Linked DNA regions of Phenylobacterium montanum. Each later gene encodes a partner of the first gene's protein in a complex. Links are inferred from orthologs where the notes say so. Each region holds a gene or a part of one and is shown in the gene's direction. Other genes may lie near its edges. The genes, in order: KCG34_RS19405 and tldD.

Evidence for each region.
Region 2: the proteins of KCG34_RS19405 (region 1) and tldD are in contact, whole or in part, in a solved structure (PDB 5NJ9), measured with the Escherichia coli proteins. The link is inferred for Phenylobacterium montanum from one-to-one orthologs.

What each region holds. Positions count from the first base shown.
Region 1 is NZ_CP073078.1:4,236,730-4,251,424, reverse strand. The notes cover bases 1-2,967. They hold KCG34_RS19405 (TldD/PmbA family protein), read left to right. Parts: upstream 1-801; coding sequence 802-2,133; downstream 2,134-2,967. Other genes in these bases: KCG34_RS19395 (DUF4170 domain-containing protein), read left to right, coding at 2,944-2,967; KCG34_RS19400 (3'(2'),5'-bisphosphate nucleotidase CysQ), read left to right, coding at 2,130-2,933; KCG34_RS19410 (UbiD family decarboxylase), read left to right, coding at 1-755. Outside these bases: more of KCG34_RS19395, read left to right, coding at 2,968-3,189; KCG34_RS19390 (protein tyrosine phosphatase family protein), read right to left, coding at 3,212-3,877; KCG34_RS19385 (ABC transporter ATP-binding protein), read left to right, coding at 3,969-5,750; KCG34_RS19380 (lysophospholipid acyltransferase family protein), read left to right, coding at 5,747-6,448; KCG34_RS19375 (3-deoxy-D-manno-octulosonic acid transferase), read left to right, coding at 6,445-7,710; lpxK (tetraacyldisaccharide 4'-kinase), read left to right, coding at 7,707-8,735; KCG34_RS19365 (phosphotransferase), read right to left, coding at 8,691-9,761; purD (phosphoribosylamine--glycine ligase), read right to left, coding at 9,846-11,120; KCG34_RS19355 (hypothetical protein), read right to left, coding at 11,180-11,560; KCG34_RS19350 (hypothetical protein), read right to left, coding at 11,673-12,911; KCG34_RS19345 (putative bifunctional diguanylate cyclase/phosphodiesterase), read right to left, coding at 12,925-14,695.
Region 2 is NZ_CP073078.1:4,350,130-4,364,724, reverse strand. Bases 4,688-7,554 are described here. They hold tldD (metalloprotease TldD), read left to right. Parts: upstream 4,688-5,339; coding sequence 5,340-6,770; downstream 6,771-7,554. Other genes in these bases: KCG34_RS19890 (ABC transporter permease/M1 family aminopeptidase), read right to left, coding at 7,370-7,554; KCG34_RS19895 (hypothetical protein), read left to right, coding at 6,909-7,046; coxB (cytochrome c oxidase subunit II), read right to left, coding at 4,688-5,036. Also shown: KCG34_RS19930 (cytochrome c oxidase subunit 3), read right to left, coding at 1-541; KCG34_RS19925 (cytochrome c oxidase assembly protein), read right to left, coding at 611-1,189; KCG34_RS19920 (cytochrome c oxidase system small membrane protein), read right to left, coding at 1,215-1,370; KCG34_RS19915 (heme o synthase), read right to left, coding at 1,367-2,329; ctaD (cytochrome c oxidase subunit I), read right to left, coding at 2,410-4,068; more of coxB, read right to left, coding at 4,092-4,687; more of KCG34_RS19890, read right to left, coding at 7,555-10,972; KCG34_RS19885 (ABC transporter ATP-binding protein), read right to left, coding at 10,983-11,873; KCG34_RS19880 (AraC family transcriptional regulator), read right to left, coding at 11,958-12,797; KCG34_RS19875 (SRPBCC family protein), read left to right, coding at 12,890-13,285; KCG34_RS19870 (GFA family protein), read left to right, coding at 13,282-13,749; KCG34_RS19865 (hypothetical protein), read left to right, coding at 13,850-14,533. UniProt on the Escherichia coli protein: Metalloprotease involved in CcdA degradation. Suppresses the inhibitory activity of the carbon storage regulator (CsrA).

The sequences.
Region 1 (14,695 bases):
GCGGGGCCAAGGCCGAACTGGTCCCGGCCAAAACCCAGCCCCTGATGGTTCCCGCCGAGGCCGAGATCGTGCTGGAGGGCCACGTGCTCCTCGACGAATATGCCGACGAGGGCCCCTACGGAGACCACACCGGCTACTACAACTCGGTCGAGCGCTTCCCGATCTTCGAGGTCACCGCCGTCACCATGCGGCGCGACCCCATCTACCTGACCACCTTCACTGGCCGCCCGCCGGACGAGCCCAGCGTGCTCGGCGAGGCGCTGAACGAGGTGTTCATTCCCCTGATCCAGCAGCAATTCCCCGAGATCGTCGACTTCTGGCTGCCGCCCGAGGGCTGCAGCTACCGCATCGCCGTGGTGTCGATGAAGAAGGCCTATCCCGGCCACGCCAAGCGGGTGATGCTGGGCGTATGGTCGTACCTGCGCCAGTTCATGTACACCAAGTGGGTGATCGTGGTGGACGACGACATCGACGCCCGTGATTGGAAGGACGTGATGTGGGCCATCTCCACCCGAATGGACCCAGCCCGCGACATCACCGTGATCGAGAACACCCCGATCGACTATCTGGACTTCGCCTCGCCCGAGTCCGGCCTGGGCTCGAAGATCGGCCTGGACGCCACCGACAAGTGGCCGCCGGAGACCAGGCGCGAGTGGGGCCAGAAGCTCTCCATGGACCCGGGCGTGGTCGAGCGGGTCAGCGAAATCTGGGACCGCCTCGGCCTGCCGGGCGAGGGCAAGCCGATCTGGAAGTGAGCTTCCCGGTTGCCGCCGCGCCCCCCCATCGTTCATAACTCCGCCCATGGATGAAAATCTGCTGCAAGACTTGGTGTCGGCCGCGCTGAAGGCCGGCGCCGACGCGGCCGAGGCGGTGGGCGCCGAGCGCCAGTCGCTGTCGATCTCGGTGCGCATGGGCAAGCTGGAGGAGGTCGAGCGCGAGGAGGCGCGCGACCTGGGCCTGCGCGTCTTCATCGGCAAGCGCCAGGCCAGCGTGTCCGGCTCGGACCTCTCGGCCGCCGCCCGCGCGCGGCTGGTCGAGCGCGCCGTGGCCATGGCCCGGCTGGCGCCCGAGGAGCCCTATGCCGGCCTCGCGCCGTCGGAGATCCTCTCCCGCGGCCCCTGGCCCGAACTGGACCTGTTCGACCCTACCGAGCCCACCGCCGCCGAGTTGGAGGATCAGGCCCTCGCGGCCGAGAGCACAGCCCTGGCCACCCCGGGCGTGACCAACAGCGAGGGCGGTTCGGCCGGCTGGTCCAGCTCGGCCTGGCGGCTGGTCACCAGCAACGGTTTCTCCGGTCCGCACGCGGCCTCCGGTTTCTCGATCTCGGCTTCGGTCGTGGCCGGCGACGAAAACGGCATGGAGCGCGGCGGCGAGGGGCGCAGCCAGCGATGGCAGGCCGACCTGCCCACCCCCGAGGCCATCGGCGCCGAGGCGGGCAAGCGGGCGGTCAGCCGTCTGGGCGCGCGCAAGATCGCCTCGACCACTGCCCCCGTGATCTTCGAAAACCGCCTGGCCATGTCGCTGATCGGACCGATGCTGGGGGCCATAGCCGGCCCAGCCATCGCCCGCGGCGCCTCGTTCCTGAAGGACAGGCTGGGCGAGCAGATCTTTCCCGCCGGCTTCGTGGTCGCCGAGGATCCCCATCGCCGGCGCGGCCTGGGCTCCAGCCCCTTCGACGACGAGGGCGTGGCCAACCACGCCCGCAACCTGATCGACGACGGGGTCCTGACCACCTGGCTCCTAAACTGCAGCTCGGCGAAGCAGCTGGGTCTTACGACCACCGGCCACGCCTCTCGCGGCCTGGCCGGGTCGCCCGGGGTTTCGACCACCAACCTGACCGTCCGGCCCGGAACCCTGGACCAGGCCGGGCTGATGCGCGACGCCGGCGAGGGCCTCTTGGTCACCTCCATGTTCGGCCCGTCGCTCAATCCGCACACCGGCGACTGGTCGGTCGGGGTGTCCGGCTTCTGGTTCGAGAAGGGCGAGATGGCCTATCCGGTCACCGAGATCACCGTGGCCGGCAACCTGGTCGACATCTATCAGAGGCTGGTGGCCGGCTCGGACCTCGAGATCCGCGGCGCATCCAATTCGCCTTCGCTGCTGGTCGACGCCCTGGCGATCGCGGGGCGATGACAGCGAACGCCCAGGCCGACCTCGACCTGATCACCGAAGCCGCGCGCGCCGCCGGCGCCGTGGCCCTGACTCTGCGGGCCGCCGGCCTGACCACCACCTACAAGGCCGACAAGACACCGGTCAGCAACGCCGACCTGGCCGTCGACACCTTGCTGCGCGACACCCTGGCCCGCGCCCGGCCGGACTATGGCTGGCTCTCGGAAGAGACGGCGGACGATCCGGCGCGACTGGAACGCCGTCGGGTGTTTGTGGTCGATCCGATCGACGGCACCCGCGCCTTCGTCAAGCACCGGCCCTGGTGGGCGGTCTCGATCGCCGTGGTCGAGGACGGCCGGTCGCTGGCAGGGGTGGTGTTCGCCCCGGACCGCGATGAGATCTACCAGGCGATAGCCGGCGAGGGTGCGGCGATGAACGGCTTGCCCCTGGCCTGCGGCGACCGCGAGGCGATCGCCGACTGCGCCATGCTGGCCGACGCCCCGATGATGCGCCATCCGGCCTGGGCGGAGCCGTGGCCGCAGATGCGGATCGAGAGCCGCAACTCGGTCGCCTACCGCATCTGCTCGGTGGCCTCGGCCGAGTTCGACGCCACCCTGGCGCTGTCGTCCAAGGCCGAGTGGGATCTGGCCGCGGCCGGCCTGATCGCCCGCGAGGCCGGCTGCGCGGTCAGCGATCACAAGGGCCGCGATTTCGCCTTCAATCGCCCCTCGCCCAAGGTCCCCAGCCTAGTCGTCGCCGGCCCAAGCCTGCACGAGTTGATCTTACGCCGCGTCAGGCATATCGATCTGCCAAATTCACCCTGAAAGGCCGACTATGCCCGATCGCCAGCTGCTTCACCTCGTCATCGGCGGCGAATTGACCGGCGTAGGGGAATATCAGTTCCGCGACCTGAAGAAGGTCGACTTCGTCGGCGCCTATCCCAACTACGCCGAGGCCTTCGCCGCCTGGAAGTCCAAGGCCCAGGCCACCGTCGACAACGCCCTGACCCGCTATTTCATCATCCACGCCCACAAGCTGCTGGACCCCGACGAACACCACGACGAGAGCCAGCCGCACTGAGGGGCGAGGGGCGAGGGGCGCCCTACTCCCGCCGCGCCAGCTTCTCCGTCAGCAGCGTCCCCCACCAGTTGGCGCGGAAGTCCTTCTTGATCGCGACCGGATCGTAGGCGTCGCTTTCGACCCACTGCAGGAAGCTTTGGCCCTTCGGTTCGCCCTCGGCCAGGTAGCGCTCGAACACATAGTCCAGCACCCCGGTCAGGCCGGCCTTCACATGCAGGTACTTGGGCGAGAGCTGGGCCATGGCCTCGCGGATCGGCTGGCCCAGGCGAAAGTGGGCGTAGAGCACGCTCATGATCCCGGCCCGGTCCGCGCCGGACTTGCAGTGAATCAGGGCCGGGTACTCGATGGTGTCGAACATCTGCCGCGCGCCCAGGACCCGCGCCCGCGAAGGGACCTCGCGCGAGGTGACCACGAAGTCGACCATGGTCATGCCCAGCCGCTCGCAGGCGTCGCGCTCCAGCGCGTGGGTCGAGGTGTCGAACCCGCCGCGCAGGTTGATCACGGTCTTGATCCCGCGCTTCTTCCACAGCTTCAGCTGGAACGGCCAGGGCTGGTTGGCGCGCACCAGCTCGTCGCTGACCCAGTGGTCGTTCATGAAGCCCAGGCGCAGCCAGGCATGGTCGGTCCACAGGTAGTCGAGATAGGCTTTCAGCCGCCCGAAGAATGTCGTCAGATCGAATTGGGTCAAAACTTGCTGCGCGGGCGTTGGATTCGTAATAGCCAGCCCCTCTTAGCTGTCGCCTGACGGCGGATCAAAGGCGGATGAGGCCGCCCCAAGAATGACGGGCAATGTTTCCACGCCGAACCAACCTCGTTTCGGCCTCATCGGTCGCGTGGCCCGCGACTATCTCGCACCGCGCTGGACGGGTTTCGCCCTGTCGATCGTCTGCGCGATCGCCGTGGCCGGGCTGAGCGCCGAACTGATCCGCCTGCTTCAGCCCGCGATCGACGACCTGATCGCCCATCCGAAGCCCGGCGCCCTGCTGCGTATCCCGGTGCTGGTCGCGACCTTAGCGCTGGGTCGCGCCGCCGCCCAGGTGGGTCAGGCCATGCTGGTCAACGGCATCGGCAACCGGATCGTGGGGGACATACAGCTGCAACTGTTCGGGCGCATGGTCCGAGCCGACCTCGCCCGCCTGCGGACCACCCATTCCGGATCGCACGTCGCATCCGTGCTCTATGACGCCGGCCTAATCCGTGAGGCGGCCACCAACGGCGTCGTGAACTACACCCAACACTTCCTGACCGTGATCGGCGCGGGCGCAGTCATGGTGATCAACGACCCGCTGCTTTCGGTCGGCCTGCTCGCGGCCGCGCCGATCGCACTGCTGATCATGCGGCGCTATGCGCGAAAAACCAAGAAGGCCGCCACGGGGGCCATGACCGAGACCTCGGCCCTGGCGACCGTGCTGATGGAGAGCCTGGACGGAATCAAGATCGTCAAGATCGAGAACCGCGAGGCCTTTGAGGAAAACCGCGTCTCGGCAGTGATCGACCGCCGTCAGGAACATCTGATCAAGGGCGCCAACGCCCGCGCCACGGCGGCGCCGGCCACCGAAGCGTTGATGACGCTGATTACGGCGGGAGTTTTGGCCTATGCCGGTTGGCGCGCGTTGGGCGGCCATATCAGCGTCGGCGCCCTGGTCGCCTTCCTGGGCGCGCTCAGCATGGCCTCCCAGTCCCTGCGACAGCTAGCGAACCTGCAGACCGTGTTCAGCGAGGGGCTTACGGCGGCGGCCAGGCTGTTCGCCGCGCTCGACGTGGAGCCAGAGATTAGGGATGCGCCGAGCGCTGCGCCGCTGCAGGGGGGCGAATTTCATCTCCGGTTCGAAACCGTCGATTTCAGCTATGGCGCGGATGAGCAGGCTCTTCATGGAGTTTCCCTCGAAGCCCGCCGCGGCGAGACCGTGGCCCTGGTCGGCCCGTCGGGCGGCGGCAAGAGCACCATCCTGAACCTGATCCCGCGCTTCTATGACGTGACCGCCGGCGCGGTCACCCTGGACGGGCGCGACGTGCGCAGCCTGACCCTGGCGAGCCTGCGCCATCACATCGCCCTGGTCACCCAGGAGCCGTTCCTGTTCGACGACACGATCCGCGCCAACATCGCCTATCCCAATCCCGAGGCCAGCCAGGCCGAGATCGAATCCGCCGCCCAGCAGGCCGCGGCGCACGACTTCATCCTGTCCCTGCCCAAGGGCTACGACACCCCGGTGGGCGAGGCCGGGGCGCGCCTCTCCGGCGGCCAGCGCCAGCGTATCGCGATCGCCCGCGCCTTCCTGAAGAACGCCCCGATCCTGCTGCTCGATGAGGCCACCAGCGCCCTCGATACCGAGAGCGAGGCCCAGGTGCAGGCGGCCCTGGAGCGGCTGATGGCCGGCCGCACCACGCTTCTGATCGCCCACCGCCTATCGACGGTGAAGAACGCCGACCGCATCTATGTCATCGACCGCGGCAGGGTGGTGGAGACCGGCACGCACAACGAACTGGTGCGCGCCGGCGGCCTCTATGCGCGCCTGGCCAAGGCCCAGGACCTGGAATCCACGCCGGAGGCGGCCGAGTGAGCTCCTTCGTCCGCCATCCGCTGGTGCAGAGCGCCATCTCCTGGATCCTGACCGGCTATGTGAACTTCGCGCTCGAGACCACCCGCTGGCGGTTCGAGGACCGGGCAGGGGTGGATTCCATGGTCGCCTCGGACCAGGGCGCTATCGGCGCCTTCTGGCACGGGCGCATCACCATGGCGGTGGTCTGCCGGCGGGTGCTGAAGCACAAACCGCGGCGGGTGATCATCTCGGCCTCTCGCGACGGGGAGCTGACCGCGCGCACGGTCGAACGCCTGGGCTTTCCCTCGATCCGCGGCTCGGCGGCCAAGAAGGGCAAGGACGCCGACAAGGGCGGTGCGGCCGCTTTCCGCCAGGCCCTGCGCTTCATGCGCGACGGCGGCCTGATCGCCATCACCCCCGACGGCCCGCGCGGCCCCAACCAGGTGATGCCCGAGGGCACGGTGATCATGGCCCAGGCGGCCAAGGTCCCGGTGGTGCTGTTCGGCCTCGCCGCCACACCCGCCATACAGTTCAAGAGCTGGGACAAGGCGCGCGTCCCCGTGCCCTTCGGCCGCGGTTGCGTGGTGTTCGACGGGCCGCTCTATGCTCCGGCAGCCACCGACGAGGCCACGCGCGAGGCCACCCGCGCCGACTGGCAGGCGCGTCTGATCGCGGCGCAGAACAAGGCCGAGGCGATCCTGGCCGGGAGCCAGGTTTGAGCCAGGGCGGGCCCCTGCCGCTGGCCCTCTATGCCGGCCTGACGGGCCTGATCGAACCCCTGGCCCCGCGCCTGCTGCAAGGACGCGCACGGCGCGGCAAGGAGGATCCGGCGCGCCTGGGCGAGCGGCTGGGCCGCGCCTCGGTCGCCCGTCCGCCAGGGCCGCTCGCCTGGCTGCACGGCGCCAGCGTCGGCGAGAGCCTGTCCCTTCTGCCCCTGGTCGAAGCCTTCCGCACGCGCCGACCCGACGCGACTGTGCTGGTCACCTCGGGCACCCGCACCTCGGCCGAGTTGCTCGCGCGGCGATTGCCGGCGGGCGCGATCCATCACTATGCGCCGATCGATGGGCCGGCGGCGGTTGCGCGCTTCCTGGATCACTGGCGGCCCGACCTGGCGGTGCGGGTCGAGAGCGAGCTGTGGCCGAACCTGTTGCTGGAGACGAAGCGGCGGGGCGCGCGCATGGCCCTGCTGTCGGCGAAGCTGTCGGAAGACAGCGCCCGCAGCTGGTCGCGCCTGCCGCGCTCCGCCCGAGCATTGTTCGGCGCCTTCGACCTCGTCCTGGCCCAGGACGCGACGGCGGCGGCGCGGCTGGAGCGCCTGGGCGCCAAGGTTGCGGGCCTGGCCGATCTCAAATTCGGCGCTGAGGCGTTGCCGGTCGACCCCGCGGCGCTGGACGCCCTGCGCACTGAGATTGGCGGCAGGCCGTTGATCCTCGCCGCCAGCACGCACCCCGGCGAGGATGAGCTGGTGCTGGGGGCCTTCGCCGAGATCGCAGCGCCCGAAGCCTTGCTGGTGATCGTTCCCCGCCATCCCGAGCGCGGTCCCCAGATCGCGGCCTTGGCTGAGGCGCGCCTGGGCGCCGTCTCCCTTCGCAGTGCAGGCCAGGGCCTCAACGCGGTCAGCGTCCACGTCGCCGACACCCTGGGCGAACTCGGCCTGTGGTTCCGCCTGGCGCGGCTGGCGGTGATCGGCGGCGGCTTTGTAAGCGGCGTCGGCGGGCACAATCCGCTGGAGCCGGCCAGGCTGGACTGCCCGTTTGTCTCCGGTGGCCAGGTCGAGAACTGGGCCACCGCCTATGCCGAACTGATCGCCGTCGACGGCTGCGCCCTGATCGAAGCCAGCGAACTCGGCGCCGTCATGAGCGCGGCCCTGCCCGGCGACCCGGCCCTGGCCGCGCGAGCCGGGCGGGCTTGGGCCTATGCCCAGGCGCGGGACGTCGAGGCGCGGGCGGCGCTGGGGCGGGTGGTGGAGTTGCTGCCATGAGGCTCGCCACGCCGCGCTGGTGGTATGCGCGTGACAACTCCGCCCCGGTGCTGCGCGCCCTGCTCAAGCCAGCATCCTGGATCTGGGCCTGGGCGACGGCGCGGCGCATCCGCCGAGCCCAGCCGGTCGATGCGGGCCTGCCGGTGATCTGCGTCGGCAACCTGACCGTCGGCGGAACCGGCAAGACGCCGGTGGTGCGCGAGATTCTGCGCCTGCTGCGGGCGGACGGCGTGGAGGCCGCCGGCCTGTCGCGCGGCCATGGCGGCAGCCTCGCCGGGCCTATCGAGGTCGATCCCGCCCGGCACGACGCCGCCGCGGTCGGCGACGAGCCCCTGATGCTGGCCGGCGACGGGCCGTTCTGGATCGCCCGCGACCGCGTCGCCGGCGCGGTGGCGGCCAAGGCGGCTGGCGCCCAGGCGATCGTGATGGACGACGGCCACCAGAACCCCAGCCTGAAGAAGGCTCTGTCGCTGGTGGTGGTCGATGGCGAGACCCGCGACGGGGAATGGCCGTTCGGCGACGGGGCCGTGTTCCCCGCCGGGCCGATGCGCGAGCCACTGGCCCCGGGCCTGGCGCGGGCGGACGCTGTTATCGTGCTGCTGCCCGCCAGCCTCGATGCGCCCGACCCTGAGCTTTTGGCGCTGTTCCAGGGAAAGCCGGTGCTGACCGCACGGCTGGAGCCTGCCGCGCCGCCGCCTAGGGGCCGCCAGCTCGGCTTCGCCGGCGTGGGCAAACCCTGGAAGGTCGAGCGCGCCCTGCTCGCCGCCGGCTGCGACCTGGCCGACTTCGTTCCCCTGCCCGACCATGCCGCCTATGGCGCCGACACCCTGCGCTTTTTGGAGCGTCGCGCCACCGAGCTGGGCGCCGGCCTGGTCACCACGGAAAAGGACTGGGCGCGCCTGCCGCCGGACTGGCGCGCCAAGGCGGTCGCTTGGCCGGTCCGGGCGCGGTTCGAGGACGAGGCGGCGCTAAAGGCCCTGCTACGCCCCAGCCTTCTTGGCGTATTCCCAGGCGGCCTCGCCTAGCAGCGGCACGCGCTCGGCCATGGCCGCGGCCTGGGGACTGTTGGCGGTGCCGTCGCGCACCCGGCCGACGATGCCCTGGCAGATGCCGGCCAGCCGGAACATGTTGTAGGCCATGTACCAGTTCAGGTCCGGCAGGCCGTCTCGGCCGGTCAGGCGGCAGTATTCGGCGACCGCCTCGTCCATGGTTGGGATGCCGTGGCCCTTCAGGTCCGGCAGGGTCGATATCGCCCCGTTGACCCAGTTCATCAGCAGATAGGTGAAGTCGGCCAGCGGATTGCCCAGGGTCGAGAGCTCCCAGTCCAAGACTGCGATCACCCGCGGCTCGGTCGGGTGCATGACCATGTTGTCCAGGCGATAGTCGCCGTGGACGATGGTGGTCTGGTCGTCGGCGGGTGTGGTCTTGGGCAGCCACTCGATCAATCGCTCGATCGACTCCAGATGGACCGTTTCGGAGGCCTTGTACTGCTTGGACCAGCGGTCGATCTGGCGGGCGAAATAGTTGCCGGGCTTGCCGAAACCCTCCAGGCCCACGGCCTGGTAGTCGGTGTTGTGCAGGTCGGCCAGGGTCCTGATCTTGGCCATGAACAGGGCGTGGCGCTCGGCCGGCTGATAGCTCGGCAGGGTCTGATCCCAGAGGATCCGCCCCTCGACCATGTCCATGACGTAGAACATGGTGCCGATGACCTCGTCGTCGACGCACAGGCCGTAGGGCCGCGCCACCGGGAAGCCGGTGGGATAGAGGGCCGAGATCACCCGGAATTCGCGATCGACCGCGTGGGCCGAGGGCAAGAGCTTGCCCGGCGGCTTGCGTCGCATGACGTACTTCTTGCCCGGCGTGACCAGCTGGTAGGTGGGATTGGACTGGCCGCCCTTGAACTGGCGCACCTCCAGCGGGCCTTCGAAGCCCTCGACATTGGCCTGCATCCAGGCCAGCAGCCGGGCCTCGTCGAAGCGGTGGCTTTCGGCGACCGGCTTGGTGCCCGTGTTCAGCTGCTCGCGCTGCTGTTCGGCGGTGTCGTCGGCCATCGCGTCCATCCCTCTTACGCTCGTTTGAATTTCGACTTTAGCGAGGGCGAGGCGGGCTGCAAAGCGCCGGACGCAGCGGGAGGGCTACCGCCCCAGGGCCCGCCAGCCGATGTCGGTGCGGTGGAAGCCGCCGGGCCAGTCGATGCGGTGCTCGATCGCCGAATAGGCGCGGGCCCTGGCCTCGGCCAGGGTCTTGGCGTGGGCGCAGACGTTCAGCACCCGCCCGCCGGCCGCGACCAGCTCGCCATGGCCGTTGCGGGCGGTGCCGGCGTGGAACACCACCACGCCCTCGCCCAGATAGGACTCGGCGCCGCCGATCACCGTCCCGGTCTCCGGCGCAGCGGGATAGCCCTTGGCCGCCAGCACCACGCACATGGCGGCCTCGTCACGCCAGACCGGCTTCGGCATCCCGCCCAGGGCGCCCTTGGCGCAGGCGACGAGATAGGGGACGAGGTCGCTCTCCAGGCGCAGCATCAGGACCTGGCACTCCGGATCACCGAAGCGGACGTTGAACTCCACCAGCTTGGGGCCGTCCCTGGTGATCATCATCTCGCAGAAGATCACGCCGCGATAGGGCGCGCCCTCGGCCGCGATACCAGCCAGGGCCGGTTCGATCAGGCGCGTGCGGGCGGCCTCGACCACCGCATCGGACAGCACCGGGGTCGGGGCATAGGTTCCCATGCCGCCGGTGTTGGGGCCCTCGTCGCCGTCATAGGCGCGCTTGTGGTCCTGGGCGCCGCCGAACAGGATGCAAGTCTTGCCGTCCGACAGGGCGAACAGCGAGGCGATCTCGCCCTCGAGAAACTCCTCGATCACCACCCGGGCCCCGGCCGCGCCGAAGCCGCCGCCCAGCATGTCGTCGATCGCGGCCTCGGCGGCCTCGCGGCTCTCGGCGATCACGACGCCCTTGCCGGCGGCCAGGCCGTCGGCTTTGATCACATAGGGCGCCTCGAAGCGGTCGAGGAAGGCCTTGGCCGGGGCGGCCTTGTCGAACACGCCATAGGTGGCGGTCGGCAGCTTGTGACGGTCGCAAAAGGCCTTGGTGAAGGCCTTGGAGGATTCAAGCTGGCCGGCGGCCTTGGTCGGGCCGAAGCAGGGAATGCCGGCGGCCTCCAGGGCGTCGGCTAGGCCAGCCTCCACCGAGACCTCGGGGCCGATCACCACCAGGTCGGCGGCGATCTCCTGGGCCAGGGCCATAAGCCCCGGCACGTCTGTCGCCTTGAGGTTCCGGGTCTCGGCCAGGGCGGCCATGCCAGGGTTGCCGGGGGCGCAGACCAGCCGCTTCAGAAGCGGGGACTGCTGGATCTTCCAGGCCAGGGCGTGCTCGCGGCCGCCCGAACCGACGAGGAGAATGTTCATGGGGCCGCCCTGTCGCGCCGGACGGGCGCAACGTCAAGAGGCTGGGCTGAAGGGTGGGGCTATTGCCGGGTGGCGGTGAAGGGGCCGGTGTAGCCGGCGACCGAAATCGTGCCGGTCATGGAGGCGCCATTGACCACGCCATCATATTGAGCGCGGTAGGTCTTGAACAGGAAACGGCGGTGATAGGTCCACGAGACGTGATCACCCTTTACCCCGCTCTCGGTCAGCACATGGGCCTCGCCGCTGGCGTCGCCGTCGCGGCACAGGCCGGCCAGGCCCTCGCCCTGGCGCTCGAACTCGCAGCGCACCTGGACCGGATAGCCTTCGACCTTGCCCTTGACCGCCCACGCGCCGGTCACCGTGTCCACGTCCGCGGACACCAGGCCCGGAATGGCGACGACGGCGGCGACGACCGCCAGGGATTTCAGCCAATTTCTCATTGCGGCCCATATCAGATCATAGCGCTCTGGAATCAAGACCCGAGCTCGGCCGTGGGGCGTTGATCCGGTCACATCGTATTTCGATACGTGACAGACACCGGGCCGGGACCGCCTAGTAGGCGAGCCTCAGCGCCGCCTGGACCACGGTCTGGGTCTGCTGCGCCGGCTCGCTGAGGATGTCGGTGCGGGCCGGGCGATCGGATTCCACGTGCAGCATTTCGACCAGGCCGGTCAGATGGCGGCCGAGCTTTCTTTTGTAGTCGGCGGTGATCGCCCAGCCGTGCTCCTGGGTCAGGCCGTATTCGGGATCGGTGCGGTTCTTGGTGCTGAAGACATCGATCCGCCCGCTGACCGAGTCCTCGCCAAACCATCGGGTCGCCATCAGATAGGCCGACGAAAAGCCGGTGTTCACCCAGGGATCGCCATAGCCCATGCGGGTATCGCCGATCATGGCCTGGCCCATCAGGCGCGTGTTGTCGTCGATGGCGAAGGTGGCGCCGAGGCCCAGGAAGCGAGTGTCCCAGGCCCATTGCAGCTTTCGAAACGATCTCAGGTCGCCGAGGTTGTCGTAGAACACCGCGTCCAGGCTGAGACGCGCCGTCGGCTTGAAATCCAGCCGGCCATAGGCGCCCGCGCGGCCATCGAGGCTGCGCACCGGATTGGTCACTTCCGCCTGGACGTATTCCATGAAGTCGGCCAACGGGGGCAGGCGATAGCGCCCGCTGGCGTTGGTCTTGACGTCGTCCAGAGCCCAGCCGCGGGTGGCCAGGAGCGTGCCCGAGGTGTCGTTGAAGCCGAACACCGCCGCAGTGGCGCCGATCTCGCGCTCGCCGAACGCCTTCCTGGCCGAGACCTCGAAGCCGACCACCTTGACCTCCTCGCCCACCCAGCTGTTGATCGCCGAGGGGGTGATGGTTTCGGCCGGGGTCCAGAACAGGCCCTCGTGCTCCTGCGAGATCGGCGGATAGAACAGGCCGGCGCGGACGGCGATGTGGACGCCGTCGATCGGCAAGGGGCGATAGCGCACGAAGGCCTCGCCGATACGCGCGCCGTGGTCGTGGTCAGGCTGGATCTCGCCCTCGACCACCGCATCCAGGTTGCTGGTCAAATAGGGGTTCCAGGCTATGGCCGCCTCCCCGACACTGAGCCGGGCGCCCTCGCCGCCATAGCGGGTCTTGCCGAAGCCGCCGTCCAGCCAGGACTTCTCCCCGTCACTGGCGGTGGCGCGCAGGTCGAGGTAGGCGGAAAAGGTCTGGGGCGCGATCAGCTGCGCCAGGCCGGCTTGCGACTGCGCCAACGCCGCGGTCGGGGCCGACGCCAGTACGAGGACGGCGAGCAAGCGAATGGACAAGGCCGCTCCCTTTCTAGGCGCGGGATTTCAAGACCTCGGCATCCTCGCTGAGAAAGTTCAACAAGCCATTGAGCGGCATCGGTTTTGCGATCAGGTAGCCCTGGGCCAGGTCGCAGCCCATGCCGGTGAGCAGAGCCAGGGCCGCCTCGGTCTCGATGCCTTCGGCGGTGACCTTCATGCCGAGGCCGTGGGCCAGGTCGATGGTCGAGCGGACCAGCAGCGCGTCGCGCTGGCTTTCGCCCATGGCGAAGACGAACGACTTGTCGATCTTCAGTTCGCCCGCGCGGATCTGCTTCAGATAGGCCAGGGACGAGAGGCCGGTGCCGTAGTCGTCGATGGAGACGGCGACGCCCGCGGCGGTGAAACGGTCGATCACCGCCAGGGCCAGCTCCGGGTTCTCCACCACCGCCGTCTCGGTGATCTCGAAGCAAATGTCGCCGCAGGCGCCAGCCACCAGTTCGAGCGCCGCCTCGGCGAAGGCGAGGTCGCCCAGCAGGCGGCCGGAGACGTTGACTGAGACCGCAAGCTCGTGGCCGGCGGCGGCCATGGCCTTCTGATCACGCACCGCCTGGGCCAGAACCCATTCGGTCAGGGCGCGGATGTGGCCGGTCTCCTCGGCCATGCCGATGAAGCGGTCGGGCGGCAGAAAGCCGCGGGTCGGGTGGATCCAGCGCACCAGGGCCTCGGTTCCCGTCACCCCGCGGCGGCGCAGGTCGAACTTGGGCTGATGGTAGAGCGCCATGTGGCCGGCCTCGATCGAGGCGCGCATCTCGCTCATCAGCGACAGGTTGGCGGCGGGGTCGCCATAGGCCTTGGCGTCGAAGGCCATGGCCGCCCGTTTGGCTGAGCGGGCCTGGTCGACGGCGATATTGGCCCGGTCGATCGGCGAAGCGACCCGGTCGGCGTCCTCTGCATAGGGTGCGAGGCCCAGGGTCAGGCTGACGTCGACCACGTTCTCGGCCAGGCGCAGGGGCTCTTCCAGCGCCTCGCGCAGCGCTTCGGCCCGGGCCATGGCGGCCTCGCGGCTCTCAGCCTCGAAAGCCACGCCGAGAATGGCGGTGGTCAGGCGGGCGGGCCGGGTCTCGGGCGCCAGCCTGGCCAGGCGCGCGCCCAGCTCACGCATCATCTCGCCGAACAGGGCATGGCCGATGGCGCCGCGCACATGGGTCAGGCGATCGACGCCGAGGGCCGCGACATAGATCCGCTCGGCGCGCGCGCGCTCGGCCAGGGCTGCGATATCGCGCGCCAGTGCCTCCCGATTGGGCAGGTCGGTATCGCCGTCGTGCAGCGCCATGTGGGTGATGCGCCGCTCGCGCTCGCCGATCTCGGCGGCCATGCTGTTGAAGCCCTCGGCCAGGCGGCCGATCTCGTCGCGGGCGGTGACGGTGACGCTCGCCGCCTCGCCGCGCTGCAGGCGATGAGCGGCCTGCTCCAGATCGGAAAGAGGCCGCGTCACGCCGCGCGCCAAGGCCCAGCTGCCGGCGATCAGGAGCGCCAAGCCGGCCAGGCCGATCAGGCCGAGCGCGCCCAGCAATGGGTGATAGGGGGCCATGGCCCGGGCCATGGGATAGCGCAGCATCAGGACGATCGGCGCGCCGGGGTCGAAGCTGTGCAGCGGCTTGACCAGGGCCATGCTGTCGCCGGCCGCCGTGTCCAGCTTGCCTGGGCTGGCGTGGCTCGCCTTGAGGGTCGCCTCGATGAAACGGCCCACCGTCGCCTGCGCCTTGGCGTCTCGCGGATGACCTGCTTCGCCCCAGGCGCCGCCGGGCGCGCGAGCCAGGACC
Region 2 (14,595 bases), 110 kb from region 1 along the record:
TGGCGCTCTTGCGATCGCCGACCTGCAGCGCGTGGTGCGCCCAGGTGACGGTGGTGCCGGAGAGCAACAGGGTCAGGGTGTTGACCAGCGGCAGTTCGAAGGCCGGGACCAGCTCGACGCCCTTGGGCGGCCAGGTCGCCCAGGCCTGGGCCACGCCGACCGTCGCGTTGGCGTCCGGGGTCAGCACCCGGTGGCCGTGGAACAGCGACATCTCGAAGAAGATCCAGAACCAGGCGACGAAGAACATGACTTCCGACGCGATGAACATCACCATGCCGTAGCGCAGGCCGATGCCGACCACCGGCGTATGGTCGCCGCTGTTGGCCTCGATGGTCACGTCGCGCCACCAGCCGCCCATGGTGAACAGTACGCCCGCCAGGCCCGCCAGGAACACCACCAGGGTGTGCTTCTCGAAGCCCAGGATGCCCTTCATCCAGATCACGCCGCCGACGGCCATGACGAAGGCGGCGATCGAGCCGATCAGCGGCCAGGGGCTGGGGTTGACCAGGTGGTAGTCGTGCTTGACGGCGCCGGATGCCATGTCGCTGTTGAACCTCGAAGTATGAGGCCGCCGCCCGGTCCCCCGAACGTCGGCGGTTTAGAATCTAGGCTATAGCCCTGCTCCGGCCGGTCCGCCAAGGCCCTGCTGGGGCTTTGGGGCGGATGCGGCGGTCTTGGGCGTGGCGGGATAGAAGGTGTAGGACAGGGTGACGTCGGTGAAGGCCTTGGTGTCCCCGTCCCTGGCGAAGCCGGGATCGACGAAATAGACCACCGGGAAGCGGATGGTCTGGTGCGCCTGGATGGTCTGGTCGGTGAAGCAGAAGCACTGCAGTTTGCGGAAATAGGTCCCGGCCTGCAGCGGGGTGACATTGTAGACCGCGTGGCCGGTGAGCGGCTGTTCGGACGTGTTGGTCACGGTGAAGAAGGCCAGGCCCGTCTCGCCGATCTTGATCGTCTGGTGCAACTGCTCGGGCGCGAAATTCCAGGGCAGGCCGCGGACATTGGTGTCGAAGCTGACCGTCAGCTTCTGGTCCAGCACCTGGCCGGCGGCCTTGCTGGCCTTGGGCACGTTCCCGGAAAAGCCGGTGGCCTGGCAGAAGGCGCGATAGAGCGGCACCGAGGCGAAGGCCGCGCCGGTCATGGCGGCGAACACGCCGACGCAGATCAGCGCCACCCGGCCGTTGGCCAAACGGGCGCGATCAGGCGTCTTTGTCTCAGGAGGGCGCGCCGACAAAGACGTTCCCCTTCATTTTGGTGATGGTGATCACAAACACCAGGATCACGAACACGCCCAGCGCCAGCGCGATGGCGATGCTACGCCGGCGGCGCGCCTTGGCCGCCTCTTCGCTTTCGGGCGGGTTGAAGCTCATAGCTTCAGGGCCTCCAGCCCCATCAGCCGCTCGGCCAGGAGCCCGGCGAACAGCAGAAACAGATAGGCGATGGAGAAGGCGAACAGGTTGCGCGCCGCGGTGGCCCCGGCCTTGACGTCATAGAGCCGCCCTTCCCGCTCGCCGGCCTTGTCGCCCGCATGGCTCATCGCCAGGCGCACGGCCAGGACCAGGAACAACAGCCCGCCCAGGCCTGAAATGGCCAGGTAGAGCGGACCGGCCAGGCCAGTGAAGCTGGGGGCGATGGCCACCGGAACGAAGATGAAGCTGTAGAGCAGGATCTGGCGGCGGGTGGAGGCCGCGCCCTTGACCACCGGCATCATCGGCACGCCGACCGCGGCATAGTCCTCGGCGGTGTAGAGCGACAGGGCCCAGAAATGCGGGGGGGTCCACAGGAAGATGATGGCGCAGAGCAGCCAGGCGTTCAGCGGTGCGGTCCCGGTGGCCGCGGCCCAGCCGATCACCGGGGGCAGGGCTCCGGCGAGGCCGCCGATGACGATGTTCTGCGGCGTCCAGCGCTTCAGCCACATGGTGTAGACCACGGCGTAGAAGACGATGGTGAAGGCCAGGAGCGCGGCGGCCAGGAGGTTCACCGCCAGGTACATCATGCCGACCGACAGCAGCGACAGGGTCATGCCCAGCGCCAGGGCGTCGGCGCCCTGGACCCGGCCCATGGGCACCGGCCGGCCGCGAGTGCGCTTCATGCGCGCGTCGATGTCGGCGTCGTACCACATGTTCAGGGCGCCCGAGGCGCCGGCGCCGATGGCGATGCAGAGGATGGCGACGCCCGCCAGGATCGGGCTCATCGGCGTCCGGGCGCAGATCAGGCCGGTCAGGCCGGTGAACACCACCAGCGACATCACCCGCGGCTTCAGCAGCGCGACATAGTCCTGCCAGCGGGCGGGCGTCGAGCGGCTGGGGGCTAGGGCGGCGTCGGTCATGGTACGCGATAGGCTTTCAAAATACCCAGGGGCGAGGCCTGTTCAGCCCCGCCCCCAAGGCGGACATCAGTCCCGTTTCCTCAGTGCGACGAGTCGGCCGAGATGTGCGGCAGCTCGTTGAACTGGTGGAACGGCGGGGGCGAGGACAGGGTCCACTCGAGCGTGGTGGCGCCTTCGCCCCAGGGGTTGGCCTCGGCCTTGCGGCGGCGGACGGCGGCTTCCAGCAGGAGCAGGAAGAAGAAGCCCATACCCACGACGGTGATCATGTAGCCGTAGGTCGAGATGGTGTTCCACTTCTCGAACGCCGCCGGGTAGTCGATGTAGCGGCGCGGCATGCCCTGCAGGCCCAGGAAGTGCTGCGGGAAGAAGATCACGTTCACGCCGACGAACATGAACCAGAAATGGATGTTACCCAGCACCTCGTTGTACTTCACGCCCCACATCTTCTCGAACCAGTAGTAGAAGCCGGCGAAGATGGCGAACACGGCGCCCAGGCTGAGCACGTAGTGGAAGTGGGCGATCACGTAGTAGGTGTCGTGCAGCGAGTAGTCGATGCCGGCGTTGGCCAGCACCACCCCGGTCACGCCGCCGATGGTGAACAGGAAGATGAAGCCGACGGCGAACAGCATCGGCGTCTTGAAGTCGATCGACCCGCCCCACATGGTCGCGATCCACGAGAAGATCTTGATGCCGGTGGGCACGGCGATGACCATGGTCGCGGCCACGAAATAGGCCTGCAGGTCGAGCGGGATGCCGGTCTCGTACATGTGGTGGGCCCACACGATGAAGCCGAGGAAGCCGATCGCCACCATGGCGTAGGCCATGGCCAGGTAGCCGAACACCGGCTTCTTGGAGAAGGTCGAGACAACGTGGCTGATGATGCCGAAGCCGGGCAGGATCAGGATGTACACTTCCGGGTGGCCGAAGAACCAGAACAGGTGCTGGAACATCAGCGGGTCGCCGCCGCCGGCCGGGTCGAAGAAGTGGGTGTGGAAGTTGCGGTCGGTCAGCAGCATGGTGATCGCGCCGGCCAGCACGGGCAGCGAGAGCAGCAGCAGGAACACGGTCACCAGGATCGACCACACGAACAGCGGCATGCGGTGGATGGTCATCCCCGGGGCGCGCATGTTGAAGATGGTGGTGATGAAGTTGATCGCCCCCAGGATCGAGCTGGCGCCGGCCAGGTGGATCGACAGGATGGCGAGATCGAAGGCCGGGCCCGGATGGCCGACGGTCGACAGCGGCGGATACATGGTCCAGCCGCCGGCGAAGCCGGGGCCTTGGCCGCCTTCGGTGAACAGCGACATCACCAGGAGCGCGAAGGACGAGACCAGCAGCCAGAACGAGATGTTGTTCATCCGCGGGAAGGCCATGTCCGGCGCGCCGATCATGATCGGCACGAACCAGTTGCCGAAGCCGCCGATCATGGCCGGCATGACCATGAAGAAGATCATGATCAGGCCGTGGGCCGTGGTCATGGCGTTATAGCCGTTGTGCCCCTTGAAGAAGCCCGAGCCCAGGATCCCGTTGTCGGTGAACACCTGGATGCCCGGGTGCATCAGCTCCCAGCGCATGAAGCCCGAGAAGGCCCCGCCGACGATCCCGGCCATGATGGCGAACAGGATGTAGAGGGTGCCGATGTCCTTGTGGTTGGTCGAGAACAGCCAACGCACCAGGAAGGGCGGGGTGTGGGCGTGGTCGTCGTGCCCGTGAGCGTGGTCTGAAGCGGCGGTCGCCATGGTCTAACTCTCTCGAACGGGGATCAGCGCGCTGCGACGCTAGCTTGAGTGTTGAGCGCCAGGTGCTGCGGCGCGGCGGCGGACGCGGACTTGCCGGCGGCGGGCTTGGCGGCCGGCGCCGGGGCGGCGGCCGGGGTCGCGGCGGGCGCCGGCGCGTGCTGCTGGGCCACCCAGGCGTCGAAGTCGGCCTGGCTCACCACCTTGATCTCGATCGGCATGAAGGCGTGGTTGACGCCGCAGAGCTGGTCGCACTGGCCGTAATAGATGCCGGTCTTGTCCGCGTTGAACCAGGCGTCGTTCATCCGCCCAGGCACGGCGTCGATCTTGATGCCGAAGGCCGGCAGGCCGAAGTCGTGGATCACGTCGGCGCCGGTGACCAGCACATGCACGGTCTTGTGCACCGGCACCACCATCGCCTTGTCGGCGGCCAGCAGGTACGGCTCGTTGCGCGCCGCCGCATCCTCCTTGGTCAGGACGTTGGAGGTGAACTCGGGGATCTTTTGCTCGGGATATTCATAGCCCCAGTACCACTGGTAGCCGGTCGCCTTCACCGTCAGGTCGGGCTTGGGCATGGCGTGGTAGGCGAACAGCAGCTTGAACGAGAACACCGCGATCACCATCAGGATCAGCACCGGAACGGTGGTCCAGAGGATCTCGATCGGGGTGTTGTGGCTCCACTTGGCCGGAACCGGATTGGCGCGCTTATTGAAGCGCACGACGCAGATCATCAGCAGCGCCAGCACGAACAGGCTGATGACGGTGATGATCGGCAGCAGCAGATGGTCGTGGAAAGCGATCGCCTGGAATTTCAGCGGCGAGTGCGCCGGCTGGAGACCCATGGCGCCATCGACCGGCTGGCCGACGATGTCGGGGTTGTTGACCGCATCCGCGGCCCAGGCCGAAACGCTGGTTCCCGCCGCCAGGGCGGCTGTTCCGAGCGCCACCGCGGCGCCTCGCAGCCTTCGCATCAACAAAGCTTCAGCCCTCATGTCCTCACGATCCGCTTCGCCGACGTCCCAGGACTGGCCCTGCTTGAGCCTTGCCCCCTCCACCGGCAGACATAAATCCCAGGAAGCCGGACCTGTCGACCCCGCGCTTCGCTCAGGATCCAGGCATTCCAGCCCCCATGCCTTCGCGGCGTGCATACGCGCTCTGTCCAGGCTTGCCAAGAGATTGGAGCGCCCTTCGGGGAACTGGGGGCCACGAAGGTTTCGCAAGCTGCGGCTCGGGCCTATGTTGAAGGCCTTGAGCCTTGATTTTGCGAGCCGCGCATGACCGCCCACACTTCCGCTCCGTCAATCCTGGACGCCGCCGGCGTCGATGCGAATCGCGCGCGCTCTATCCTGGGCGAGGCCCTGGCCGGGGCCGACGACGGCGAGCTGTTCGTCGAGCGCTCCGAGAGCGAGGCCTTCGTGTTCGACGACGGCCGGCTGAAGTCGGCCAATTATGACGTCAATGAGGGGTTCGGCCTGCGCGTGGTGGCGGACGAGACCGCCGGCTACGCCCACGCCTCGGAGATTTCCGAGGCCGCGATCCGCAGAGCCGCCGATTCGGCCGCCCTGGCCAAGCGCGGCTACAGCGGCGTCTCCGCCGAGGGCCCTCGCGCCACCAACACCCGCCTCTATGGCGACGACGACCCGCTGGCCTCGCCGGCCTTCTCCGACAAGATCGCCCTCTTGCAGGAGATCGACGCCTACGCCCGGGCCAAGGACCCGCGGGTGGTCCAGGTCACCGCCTCCCTGGCCGGCGAGCGGCGGGTGGTCGAGATCCTGCGCGCCGACGGCGGCCTGCTGCGCGACGTGCGGCCCCTGGTGCGACTGAATGTCTCGGTGATCGTCGAGCGTGACGGCCGGCGCGAGAGCGGCTCGTCCGGCGCCGGCGGCCGCGCCGGCTTCGAGGCCTGGATCACCCCCGACAAGTGGCAGGACCAGGTGGAGGAAGCCCTGCGCCAGGCCATGGTCAACCTGGACTCCGTCGCCTGCCCGGCCGGCGAGATGGACGTAGTGCTGGGCCCGGGCTGGAACGGGGTCTTGCTGCATGAGGCGGTCGGCCACGGCCTGGAGGGCGACTTCAATCGCAAGGGCACCAGCGCCTTTTCCGGGCGCATCGGCGAGCGGGTGGCCGCTCCGGGCGTGACCGTATTTGACGACGGCTCGATTCCCGGCCGCCGCGGCTCGCTGACCATCGACGACGAAGGCACGCCCACCGAGCGCACTATCCTGATCGAGGACGGCATCCTGGTCGGCTACATGCACGACCGCATGAGCGCGCGGCTGATGGGGCTGAAGGCCACCGGCAATGGCCGGCGACAGTCCTACGCCCACATGCCCATGCCGCGCATGACCAATACCGGCATGCTGCAGGGGACCACCCCGCGCGAGGAGATGATCGCCTCGATGAAGCGCGGCCTCTACTGCGCCAATTTCGGCGGCGGCCAGGTGGATATCACCAACGGCAAGTTCGTCTTCCAGTGCACCGAGGCCTATCTGGTCGAGGACGGCAAGGTCACCAGCCCGGTCAAGGGGGCCACCCTGATCGGCGACGGCCCCAGCGCCCTGACCCGCGTGGCCATGATCGGCGACGACTTCGACTTCGATCCGGGCATCGGCGTCTGCGGCAAGGCGGGCCAGGGGGTTCCGGTGGGCGTCGGCCAGCCCAGCCTGAAGATCACGGGGCTGACGGTCGGCGGGACGAGCGTCTGACCTGGGTTTTGCCTGGTGCGGACTGTGTTCGCCGCGCCTCAGTCAGTATCCATTCCGTGTGGCCAAGCTTGTTGATAGAGCCGGACGGGCGCAGATTCGCTTCCTAGGAGCAATGGGGAAGTTGCTATGCGTCTCACCATGCACAAACTGCCTAAGTTCACCAAATTCGAAAACGCCGAGCAAATGATGGACATGGCCGTCATGGTCATCATGATCGGTCTCGGCGCCGTGATGATGATCGGGCTTCTGACCGCAACCGGCCACGTCACCTGGTGATCTGACAAAACCCTGTGTGAGGCAGGGCGCGAAAACTGGTATGCGACTTGTCCCGCAGTCTTCGCGGATCGCGGCTATAAGCAGTTTGTGCGTTGGTCCGCGGTGACTACGCTTCAGCGCTTCCGGGTTTTGTTTTTTGGGCGCTGGCGAACGTCTCCGGCGCCAAGCTCAGCGATCCAACATAGGTCCTCATCCTGAGGCGCCCGCGCAGCGGGCCTCGAAGGACGCATTGACGGCTCCGTGATTGCGTCCTTTGAGGCTCGACGCTGCGCGCCGAGCACCTCAGGAAGAGGAATTTGGAAACGGCGGCCCGCCGAAACCCCTCACCCCTTCTCCGCCTGGATCAGGTTGTCGTCGGAATTGCGGTCGATCCACTTGTTGTAGGGATCCACCCCCGCCCAGGCCGGCCGCTTGTCGACCACGAAGTCGAAATTCTGCACGCCAGTGTGCAACACCCGCCGGTCGAACAGCACCACGTTCTCGTGGCCGAACTTGCCGTCGCCCGGCTTGGCGGTGAACAGGCCGACATCGAAGCTTTCGCCGTTCAGCGGAACCTCGGTCTCCTTGCCCTTGCCGTCGGCATAGGCCTTCTTGGCGCTGACCGTCAGGCGCACGTCGTAGCGGCCGTCGGGGCGCTTCTTCACCTGCACCGCCGTCGCCTTGACGTCGTAGATCGTGATCTTCTCGAACAGGTCGGTGATCAGGGCCTGCTTGCCCGCCGGCGCCTGGGCCCGGAAGGCTGCCACCAGATCGGTCGAGCGCGGATAGGGCGCGTGCTGGAAGGCGTACTGTTTGAGCATCGACCTGAGGGCCCGGTTGACCGCGTCCTCGCCGATCTGGTCCTTCAACAGGTACATGGCCAGCGAGCCCTTGCGGTAGTGGATGTAGGGCTGGTTCTCGACGCGATTCAGCGGCAGCTCCTCGATGATCTCGCCGCCGCGGTTCCTCAGGTAGTTGTCCAGCTCGTACTTCAGGAACCGGCGGATCTTGTCTGGCCCGTACAGCTTCTCCATCACCATCAGGGCCGAATACTGGGCCAGGGTCTCGTCCAGCATCGTCACCCCCTGCTGATAGGAGCCGATCAGCTGGTGCGCCCACCACTGGTGGCCGATCTCGTGCGCCCCGACATAGGTGACGTAGTCGATATGGTCCGGGTCGCGCAGGTCGGTGATGAAGCCCAGGCTCTCGGACCACGGCACCGTATTGGCGAAGGACTGGGCGAAGCGCGCATAGTCGGGGAACTCGATGAAGCGCAGCTGGTGGAACTGATAGGGGCTGAAATTGGCCTGGTAGTAGTCGAAGCTGGCCTTGGCCGCCGCGATCATCCGGTCGACATTGTAGGGGTGCTGCGGGTCGTAATAGACCCCGATGTCGATGCCCTTGTAGGGCTCATGCTTTTCGACGTAGCGCGCCGACTGGATCGAGAAAAAGGCCAGGAGCGGGGCGGCGCTCTTGAACTCGGCCGTGCGCCGGCCGCCTGCCGTCGCATCGCTGATCTTGTCGCCCGGCGCGATCGGGGTCTGGTCGGCGTCGGTGGTCAGGGTGATGTCGGAATTGACCCAGTCCGTCGGGCTGGCCGTCAGGTTGAAGCGACGGGCCGACAGGTCCTCCAGCTTGGCCATCCGCACTTCTGGCGTCAGGCCGTATTTGCGCCGCTTGCCGCGGTCCTGCAGGAAGGTCGAGGGATCCACGCCGAGCTGCGGCGCAAAGCCCTGGCTGGTGATGAAGGTCCCGTTGTCCACCACCTGGCCCGCCCCGGGCCCGTTGGAGGGAACGTCGTTGTTGCGGAATCCCCGGTGGCCCACATGGGTGGTGAAGTTCAGCACCGCCGTCTGGCCCGGCTGCAGCGGCCGGTCGAAGCGCCAGTCGGCGTCGTGGAAGCGCGGATAGTCCTTGGCCAGGTGCGCGCCGGGCATGTCGATCGTCGTGTCGGCGTCGATGTCGTTGTAGATGTGCACCAGCGAGATCGGCTGGCCGCTGCGGTTGACCAGCCGGTAGGTTCCGGCAGCCGTCAGCCGGTGTTCGTGCGGATAGACCTGCACCGCCATCTTGATGTCGGTCACGGCCGGGACTGGCAGGGGCTCCAGGCCCTTGACCGCCTTTTCGTGGTCGGCGGTCCGCCGCTCGATGTCGATCTTGGTCTCGAAGGCGTTCCAGACGTGGGTGTTCAAGAAGATGAACACGCCGGTCCCGACGAATACCGCCGCGCCCAAGCCCGCGATGATCCCGGCCGGTCCCAGCAACCGTCCGGGTAGACGCCTCAGACGCGGCCCGAGCCGGGTCTCGGTCCCCCGCCGCCACAGGGCGTGCGAAAGCACCAGCAGCATCAGGGCGAACCCGGACCAGTAGGCGCGGAACCAGGTCGCCGCGATCCAGTAGTGGCCCTGGCCGTTCATGTCCGACAGGGGCACGATCGGCCCCTGGCCGTACTGGTAGAGCTTGTCCTCAAAGCCCATGGCGTCGACGGAGATGAGCGCGATCATGTAGATCAGCATCACTCCCCAGCCCCAGAACTTGTGCGGGACGATCGCCTGGACGAACACCGCCAACGACGCGATCAGGATCGCATCCGCCGCGTTGGGCAGCACGTACCAGACCAGGTATTCGCCGAGGTGGAAGTCATGAACGCCGGTCAGGACCTGGATCGAAAGGGCGAGCGCGACGCTGACCAGGTATGTCGAGATCAGCACCAGGCTGATCGCGATCACCTTGGGCGCGACAAAGGCCCAGTCCGGCAGGGCCGAGGCGTCGATGATTTCCTGAGTCTTGCGGTCGCGCTCCCGCCAGACCAGCTCGCCGGCATAGAAAATCGCGATCAGGATCGGGAACAGGTTGAACGCGCCCAGCGTAGCGTTGATGGCCAGCCGCGTCAGCAGATAGGGCGGCGCGCCATAGGCGGTTTCGGTGTTCAGCATGTTGCCGGCCGAGAACGCCAGGCCCAGCGCCATCAGCGCAAGGAAGACCACGCTCTTGAACACCTGGCCCATCTCCAGCCGAGTGCGGACGACGAACTGCGCCCAGGCGGCGCGCCCATCGAACACCGGCTTGGGCAATGTAGCCGCCGTGCCCGCCGGCGCTGATGAGGGGCCGTCCGGCGCGGTGACCTGCGCCTTGGCGGCCTTGCTTCCCCGCGGCGTGGTCTGGAACAGCGGGTAGGTCGCGGCCAGGGCCGCAAGTCCGAGGGCGCCCCACAGCACCCGGTTCATCAGCAGCACGCCCACGACCGGCGGCTGCCCCGCGTTGCGTTCGGCCGCCGTCCAGTAGCGGATCGCATCGCCATAGGCGCGCAGTCCCGTGGGCTCCCAGATCACCACCACGTGGCGCAGCTCAGGCTTGGCGGCGATGACCGCGTTGCTGACGGTGAAAGCGACGAAGACCGCGATCACCACCAGGAAAGTCCCCGCCATCGAGCGGGCGGCGCTGGTCGCAGCGAAGCATATGGCGGAGGTGGCGAACACTGTCGGCACGCCGAGCACGCCATAGAGATAGGCGTAGTCGGACAGTCGGTTCGGACCCAGCTTTTCGGAGTCCACCCAGGGCGCCAGCGAGCCGACGAAGATCGCCAGGGGAACGACCAAAAAGCCCAGCGCCGCCGCCAGGAACGCGCCGGTGAAGCGGCCATAGAGGTAATCGAACTTGCCCATCGGCGTGGCGCGCACGATGGCGCCGAAGCCGGTCTCGTCGTCGCGCAGCAGCACATTGGCCACAAAGGCGGCGCAGACGAACAAGTAAACCAACGCCATGAACAGGCCGAGTTGGGCGATGTTGGCCGGCGAGTTCACATGGATGTTCGCGGTGTTGCCGATCTGGATCACATCGGAGGTCACCGCGCCGAAGGTCAGGAGGAAGAACAGCACCCCGGCCACCCAGAACAAGGGCTGGCGCACCTGGTAGCGGAATTCGAAGGCCGCGATCTTGCCGAACATGAGTCTGGCCTCACGCAGCGACGGCGGCGCGGCGCCGGGCGGCGGCCAGGGTGGTGAAATAGACCGCCTCCAGTCCCGGCTGGGCAGGCTCGAAGCCCTCGCCGGGATCGTGGTCGGCGGTGATGAACACCAGGGTGGCGCCGGCGAACAGGCGGGTGGCGATCACCTCGTGGCGGCCGCGGAGGCTGTCCAGCTCGGGTTTGGCGATGGTCTTGCGCCAAACCCGCCCGTCCAGCCGGGCGATCAGCTCGCCCGGCGAGCCCTCCAGGCGGATCTTGCCGTCGGCGAGCACCGCCATGCGCGGGCAAAGGTCCGAGACGTCCTCGACGATGTGCGTCGAGAGAATCACCACCACGTTCTCGCCCACCTCGGCCAAAAGGTTGAGGAAGCGGTTACGCTCCTCGGGGTCCAGACCCGCCGTGGGCTCGTCGACGATCAGAAGCTTGGGGTCGCCGATCAGGGCCTGGGCGATGCCGAAGCGCTGACGCATGCCGCCGGAAAACCCGGCCAGGGCTTTCTTGCGCACATCCCACAGGTTGGTCTGGACCAGGAGGCGCTCGACCGTCTCCTTGCGCGCCTTGGGCTCGGCCACGCCTTTCAGCACGGCCATGTGGTCCAGCATGTCGAGGGCCGAGACGCGTGGATAGACGCCGAAATCCTGCGGCAGGTAGCCCAGGGTGCGCCTCAGGCGTTCTGGATCGGCGATCACGTCGATCCCGTCGAAGACGATACTGCCCGAGGTCGGGGTCTGCAGGGTGGCGATCGAGCGCATCAGGGTCGACTTGCCGGCCCCGTTCGGACCCAAGAGCCCGAACATGCCCCGCGGAATCTCCAGGTCGATATTGTCCAGGGCGCGCACGCCGTTGGCATAGACGTGCGTCAGGCCTTTGATCGCCAGCATGAACAGTCCCCTCCTCTTGCGGCCGCCAGACTTGGCGGAGCGCGGGACGAAGGCAACTTAACTCTCTGTAAGCCGGGTGCGGCCTTAGGCGCGGGCGCGCCGCCAGCGGGCCGGCGGGCGGCCGAAGCGGGCGCTGAAGCGGCGGGTGAATTCCGACAGGTCGCCGAAGCCGCAGTCCAGCGCCACCTGAAGCACGCCGTCCTCGCCCGCGGCCAGCCGCTCGGCGGCGGCCTCCAGCCGGCGGCCCAGGATGTAGTGGTAGGGCGTCGCGCCCAGAGTGGCGCGAAAGGCGGTGGCGAAGCGGCGCCGGCTCAGCCCGACCTCGGCGGCGAGGCCGGCTATGGTCAGGGGCTCGGCGAAGCGCTGCTGGATGATCCGCGCCGCCTGCACCGCCTGCGCCTCCTCCCGCGCGCTCGGCCGCTGGAGGCGCCCGTCCTGGTCGCCCGCCAGGGCCGCGCTGGCCATAGCGATGGCCGCCTGCTCTGCGCGCAGGGGGTCCGGCGCGGCCGCCAGGGCCCGGGCCTCGACCATCAGGGGCGCCAGGCTGTCGACCGGCGCCAGGCTCGGCCGCGCGAACCCGGCGCGCCGCACGCCGGCGAGGCCGCCAGCGACATCCTCTGCGAACGCCGGCGAGAAGTGGAACGAGACGCAGCGATCGCCCATCCCGTGCTCGTGGCCGCATTCGAAGCACTTGCCCGCCTCGCCCAGCATCAGGGCGCCGCGGGCCAGCACCGCGCGGCCTTGCCAGGTGCGATAGGTGAAGACCCCCGACATCACCGCCGCCACCGCGGTCCAATCGTGCGCCTCTTCGAAACCGGGATCGTCAGGCCCGCAGCGGCAGATCACCTCCTCAGCGCGCCAGCCGGCCCCCTCGGCCAGGAGGCGGCTGGTGATCGGCTGTGCGCTCGCCAGGGTTTCGTCCATCGCCGGAAACTTAGCCCTTTTCCCCAAGTCACCAAGGGTGGGCCTTGCGAAAACCCTCGCCAGCCGACGCCTTTCGAGAAACGGAGCAAGCCATGGCGACCATCATCCGCACCATCGACCTCGACGCCCCCGCCGACGCGGCCTGGCGCCTGCTCGAGGCCCCCGGCGAGGCCGCCCGCGCTTTTCCGGGCGTCCTGACCGACAGCCATATCGACGGCGACGTGCGCACCGTGACCTTCGCGGGTGGCCTGGTGGCTCGCGAGCGCATCGTCACCCTGGACCCCGAGGCCGGCCGCATCGCCTACAGCGTGATCGAGGGCCGCTTCAGCCATCACAGCGCCGCCATGCAGGTCGAAGCCGCCGGCGAGGGCAAATGCCGCCTGGTCTGGACCAGCGACTTCCTGCCGCAGGAAGCCACGGCGATGGTCGGGCCGCTGATGGACCAGGGCTTGGCCGCCTTCAAGGCCGTGGCGGAGGGGCGCGCATGACCCAACAGCGTCTGTTTGGCGGCTGCGCCTGCGGCGCGGTGCGCTACAGCCTGAAGTCTCCGCCGATGTTCACCCATTGCTGCCACTGCCGCGACTGTCAGCGGCAGACCGGCTCGGCCTTCGTCATCAACGCCCTGATCGAGACCGACCGCATCGCCCTGGAAGGCGAAATCCCCACGCCGACAAGGGTTCCCACCGACAGTGGTCAGCCGCATGACATCTATCGCTGCGCCATCTGCAAGACGGCGCTTTGGAGCGACTATGGCGAGCGACCGGGGCTGCGCTTCGTTAGGGTCGGCACGCTGGACGATCCCTCGGCGATCACGCCCGACGTGCACATCTTCACCAGAAGCCGCCTGCCCTGGGTCGCGCTGCCTCCCGGCAGCCCGGCCTTCGAGATCTATTATCAGGCCATCGAGCTGTGGCCGGAAGAGAGCCTGGCGCGGCGGGCCAGGGTGGTCTGACAACCCATTTCGGGCGCGTTCAGCCCTGCTTAGGAAGTTTCCCTCCATATGCGGCTACCGCGTCCGCCTTCGGATCGGCTCTGAACACGGATGATCGGCCATGCCGGCGAAAGCCGCACGCCCTGGAAAATCGGCCCCGTCCGCCGCACCCGCGGTCGACGTCGATTGGGTCGCCAACAAGATCCTGGCGCGCGCCAAGCAACCGCGGAGTTGGCCGCTGGCTGTCGCCATCGCCATCGGCGCGGCTCTGCTGATCGTTGTCGCCGGGGGTGGCTGGATTACCTGGACCGTGCTCAGCCAGGTGGGCCCGGGACAGAAGGCCGAGGCGTCTTCCGCCCAGCCGGCGCAGGCGACCGCCGCGTCGCAGTCCGCCGATACCGGCGCCAATCCCGCCCCCCAGCCTGACTCTACGCCGGTTCAGCAGGCGCCCGGCGGCGCCCAGGTGATCTCGGCGCCCGCGTCCGACCAGCCCCTGACCCAGGACCAGATCGTCGCCGTGCAGAAGGATACCGCGGAGGACAGGCTCAAGGCCAACCTCCCGGAAAGCCGCGGCCTGACCTATCGCGACGTTCGCACCTTCATCAAAGGCCCGGTGGCGACCAACCCGGCCGTGTTCTGCGGCGAGTTCGACAGCCTCAACCCGGCCGGCGCCCGCGTGGGCTACCAGCACTTCATCAGCTCGACCGAAAACGCCAAGGTCGAGACCATGATGACCCCCGGCGAGTTCAACCAGGCCTGGCGCGACCAGTGCGCCGGCCCGGAAGGCCCCAAGGTCTGGAAGTGAGCTGAGACGCCAGAGGCGCTCCGGGGCCGTCCCGAAGCGCCTCGCCCTGTTCCCCAACAGGC